2 regions of the Streptomyces pallidus (ex Mingjun et al. 2026) genome follow, and region 2 is predicted to be linked to the other one. Evidence: riboswitches for the same ligand, from Rfam matches in the RefSeq annotation. Region 2 holds a riboswitch; the other holds the start of a gene.
The links. Region 2 has a riboswitch for S-adenosylmethionine ahead of thrC (threonine synthase). Riboswitches for the same ligand answer to the same signal wherever they lie in the genome.
Positions count from the first base shown of each region.

Region 1 (2,453 bases), 1.2 Mb from region 2:
CCGGAGCCGGCGCCAAGGTGGTCAAGCACGGCAACCGGGCCGCGTCCTCGGCGAGCGGGGCCTCCGACGTGCTGGAGAAGCTGGGCGTCAACCTGGACCTGGCCCCGGCCCGGGTGGCCCGGGTCGCCGAGGAGGCCGGCATCACCTTCTGCTTCGCCGTGAAGTTCCACCCGGCGCTGCGGCACGTGGCCCCGGCCCGCCGCGAGCTGGGCATCCGCACCACCTTCAACTTCCTCGGCCCGCTGACGAACCCGGCGCGGGTCCGGGCGCAGGCCACCGGCGTCGCCGACGCCCGGATGGCGCCCATCGTCGCGGGCGTGCTCGCGGAGCGGGGCTCCTCGGCCCTGGTGTTCCGCGGGGACGACGGCCTGGACGAACTGACCACCACCGCCACCTCCCGGGTCTGGTGGGTGCGCGACGGGCGGGTGCAGGAGCAGGCCTTCGACCCGCGCGACGTGGGGATCGGCCTGGTGGACGTCGCGGAGCTGCGGGGCGCCGACGCCTCGTACAACGCGGACGTCGCCCGGCGGCTGCTGGCCGGCGAGACCGGCCCCGTACGGGACGCGGTGCTGCTGAACTCGGCCGCCGCCCTCGTGGCCCTGGACCCGGGCAGCGGGTCCCTGGAGGAGCAGATCCGGGCGGGCATCGAGCGGGCCGCGGGGGCCATCGACTCGGGCGCGGCCCAGGCCGCCCTGGAGCGCTGGGTGGCCGCCAGCAACGCCTGAACCTGACAGATCATTTTCAGCCAAGACCCCGGTCCGGCATGCGGACCGGGGTCTTGCGCGTGCCGGATCCTGTGGCAGGATGACTGACCAGGTCACGAGTGACAGCGTTTTGGCCCCGGCTTGCTGTCCGGCAACCCTCCTTCCGTGGCGGGGTGCCCCGGGTGATGACCAGGCCGCGGGCAGCGAGGTCCGCGGCAAGCGCGGATCCCTCGACACCAGGGGTCCTGGTCCTCGAGGAGCGTTTTCCGTGAGCAAGCGAATGCGATAGGGCGGCTCCGCCCCTTCTCCACCCCTCGGACAGGGTCCCTTCCCCGCGCGTACCCGGGCAGCCGCGTACGCCCCGGCCCGACCCGTGCTCCGAGGCACTCCCCGTCCCCCGGCCGGCCGCTGCGCCGTACCCGCGGACGGGTGACGTCCGAAGCCGTTCCGCCCTGCCCGCCGGGAGATTCCGCCATGTCCGCATTCCTGAACGCCGCCACCGCCACCGCCGCCACCGTCGTCGCCGCTTCCGCCGCCCCCGTCACCAGCGCGTCCGCGGTCTCCGACGCCGACGGCGCCGCCTGTGCCGGGCCGCTCCCGGTCCTCGGCCGCGACGTCACCGTCCCGCTCGTCACCGGCGGCGAAGTCACCTACGCGGCCCTCGACTACGCCGCCAGCGCCCCCGCCCTGCAGCGCGTCTGGGACGACGTCGCCGCGTACGCCCCCTACTACGGCAGCGTGCACCGCGGGGCGGGCTACCTCTCGCAGCTCTCCACCGACCTGTTCGAGCAGAGCCGGGCCGCGGTCGCCGCGTTCCTCGACTGCCGTCCGGCCGACCAGGTGGTCTTCACCCGCTCCACCACCGACTCCCTCAACCTGCTCGCCTCCGCCCTGCCCGCCGACTGCCGGGTCTTCGTCTTCGAGACCGAGCACCACGCCTCGCTGCTGCCGTGGGACGACGCCCGGGTCGCCTACCTCGACGCGCCGCGCACCCCGGACGAGGCCGTCGCCACCCTGGAGCGGGCCCTCGCCGACCGCGACCCCCACGGCCCGGCCCTCGTCTGCGTCACCGGCGCCTCCAACGTCACCGGAGAGCTGTGGCCGGTGCGGGAGCTCGCCGCCGCCGCGCACGCCCACGGCGCCCGGATCGTCCTCGACGCCGCCCAGCTGGCCCCCCACCACCCCGTTTCCGTACGGGACCTCGACGTGGACTGGGTGGCCTTCTCCGGGCACAAGCTGTACGCGCCCTTCGGCTCGGGCGTGCTGGCCGGCCGGGCCGACTGGCTCCGGCAGGCGCAGCCGTACCTGGCCGGCGGCGGGGCCTCCCGTACCGTCGCCCGCCGCGCGGACGGCGGCGTCGACGTCGAATGGCACACCACGGCCGCCCGGCACGAGGCCGGATCCCCCAACGTCATCGGCGTCTACGCCATCGCCTCGGCCTGCCGCGCCCTGACCGAGGCGGGCTTCGACCGGCTCGTCGCCCGCGAGCACGAGCTGATCGCGCGGGTCCGCGCGGGCCTCGCGGACGTCCCGCAGGTCCGGATCCTCTCCCTGTTCGGGGACGACGCCCCGCGCGTCGGCGTCCTCTCGTTCGTGGTGGAGGGCTGGAACAGCTCCCACTTCGCCGCGGCCCTGTCGGCCGAGTACGGCATCGGCGTCCGCGACGGCCTGTTCTGCGCCCACCCGCTGGTGCGCACCCTGCTCGGCAGCGCCCCGCAGGAGCCCGGCGCGTGCGGGGCGCCGGAAGCC
Region 1 is NZ_CP196181.1:5,529,334-5,531,786, forward strand. It holds gene trpD (anthranilate phosphoribosyltransferase) at 1-725, shown strand, start outside; SAM riboswitch class IV at 816-932, shown strand; gene ACSHWO_RS24485 (aminotransferase class V-fold PLP-dependent enzyme) at 1,179-2,453, shown strand, end outside.
Region 1: it holds a riboswitch for S-adenosylmethionine, as region 2 does, so the genes downstream of both, ACSHWO_RS24485 (aminotransferase class V-fold PLP-dependent enzyme) here and thrC (threonine synthase) in region 2, are expected to answer to the same signal.

Region 2 (2,453 bases):
GGACCACGTCGTGCCCGGCCTTGAAGGCGGTCGACACCGGGGAGCAGCCCTCGGCCTGCGCACCGAAGATCTTGTACGGCTTGTCCTCGACGAGGCCCAGCCTGATCAGCTCCTGCAGGCCCTTGTCGATCTTCGTGAGCTGGGAGCCGGAGGCGATCGGGACGACGATCTGGTCGGGCAGCTGCCAGCCCAGCTGCTCGCAGATCTCGTAGGCGAGGGTCTTCGACCCCTCGCCGTAGTACGGGCGCAGGTTCACGTTGACGAAGCCCCAGCCCTCGCCCAGCGGGTCGCCGATCAGCTCGGAGCAGAAGCGGTTCACGTCGTCGTAGTTGCCCTCGATGCCGACCAGGTCGCCGCCGTACACGCCGGCCATGACGACCTTGCCCTGCTCCAGGTCGTGCGGGATGAACACGCAGGAGCGGAAGCCGGCCCGGGCGGCCGCGGCGCCGACGGCGCCGGCCAGGTTGCCGGTGGAGGAGCAGGAGAGCGTGGTGAAGCCGAACGCGCGGGCGGCCTCGACGGCGATCGCGACGACGCGGTCCTTGAAGGAGTGCGTCGGGTTGCCGGAGTCGTCCTTGACGTAGAGCTTGCCGGTGATGCCGAGCTCCTTGGCCAGGTTCTCGGCGTCGACGAGCTGGGTGAAGCCCGGGTTCAGGCTGGGCTTTCCGGCCACGTCGGCGGGGACGGGCAGCAGCGGGGCGTAGCGCCAGATGTTGCTCGGGCCGGCCTCGATCGCGGCGCGCAGGGCCTCGGGGTCGCCGACCGGGAGCTCGTACGCGACCTCCAGCGGGCCGAAGCACTCGACGCAGGCGAAAACGGGGCCGAGCTCGAAGCGGGTACCGCACTCCCGACAGGACAGACCCGAGGCGGGGCCGAGGTCGACGGCGGAGGAGCCGGCAGAGGGTGCGGCGGAAGGGGTGGCAACGGTCTGTGCAGCCATGATGGCGAGGCCCTTTCTCCTCATCTTCCTCATGGCGCACTTCGCCATGAGACGGAATTGGCACCTTCCCTAGCCGGGGACCTCGCTGCTGCTGCACGCAGTCGCGGGAAACCGACTGGAGGGTTGCCGGGGCTTCAACGGGCCGTGTCCCTCTGCCCCTCTGGATGAGCGGTATGGCGCCGTTCCGCGCGCTCGTGGCGCGCCGACGCGTTTGTCCGAAGGACCCCCGGCATGCGGCGGTCCTTCGCGTTGTTCAAGACTGTAACCGAAGGCTCGGGCGGTTGAGACGGCTGTCCGATGCGCGAGATGGATCGCTTTTCGGCCGGAACGGCCCGGTGAACAGCCGACGAAACAGGGAGTGCCGAACGTGCTGGAAGAGGTGGAGCGCTGGCTCGCGGACCGTTCCTGGTCCGTTGCCGACCGACCGCTCGACCAGCTCCTCGCCGCGAAACGGGCGTCGGGCACCAGGGTCAGCGTCGTCCTGCCCGCGCTCGACGAGGAGGCGACGGTCGGCGCGATCGTGGAGGTGATCCGGCGCGATCTCGTCGAACGGCCCGCCTTCCCGCTCGTCGACGAACTGGTCGTGGTCGACTCCGGTTCCACCGACCGCACCGCCGAGGTCGCCGCGAAGGCCGGCGCCCGCGTCGTCCACCGTGACGACATCCTGCCCCGCATCCCGGCCGTGCGCGGCAAGGGCGAGGTGCTGTGGCGCTCGCTGCTGGCCACGACCGGCGACGTCGTCTGCTTCGTCGACGCGGACCTGCGGGACTTCTCGGCCGCCTTCGTCACCGGGATCGTCGGCCCGCTGCTGACCGAGCCGGACGTGCAGTTCGTCAAGGCGATGTACGACCGCCCGCTCGGCGACACCCCCGGACAGGGCGGCCGGGTCACCGAGCTCGTCGCCCGGCCCCTGCTCAACCTGCACTGGCCGCAGCTGGCCGGCTTCGTCCAGCCGCTGGGCGGCGAGTACGCCGTACGCCGCTCGCTGCTGGAGCGGCTGCCCTTCCCCGTCGGCTACGGCGTCGAGCTGGGCCTGCTGGTGGACGCGCTGCACACGGTCGGGCTGGACGCCCTCGCCCAGGTGGACGTCGGGGTACGGCTGCACCGCCACCAGGACGGGCAGGCGCTCGGCCGGATGGCCGCGGCGATCTACCGGACGGCGCAGCTGCGGCTCTCGCGCGGGCACTCCCCCAGCTACCGCTGGGGGTACCCCCAGGTGCGGCCGGTGCTGACGCAGTTCGAGCGCGGGCCGGCCGGGTTCGAACCGCGCACCCACGCCGTGGACACCGAGGAACGGCCGCCGATGCTGGAGATCGAGGAGTACGCGGTGCGGCGCGTCGCCTGACGCCCGGTACCACCCGTTCCGACGGTGTCAGGGGCGCGTCAGGGACCCGCCGGGGGCGGGAACGGACGTTTGAGGCGGGGCGGGCCGGGCTAGGTTCGCCGCATGGCTTCCCACGTTCTCGTCGCAGCCAACCGCGGTCCGCTCTCCTACGCCCTCGACGCCGACGGC
Region 2 is NZ_CP196181.1:4,324,152-4,326,604, reverse strand. It holds gene thrC (threonine synthase) at 1-940, opposite strand, end outside; SAM riboswitch class I at 958-1,111, opposite strand; gene ACSHWO_RS19135 (glucosyl-3-phosphoglycerate synthase) at 1,308-2,285, shown strand; gene ACSHWO_RS19130 (alpha,alpha-trehalose-phosphate synthase (UDP-forming)) at 2,388-2,453, shown strand, end outside.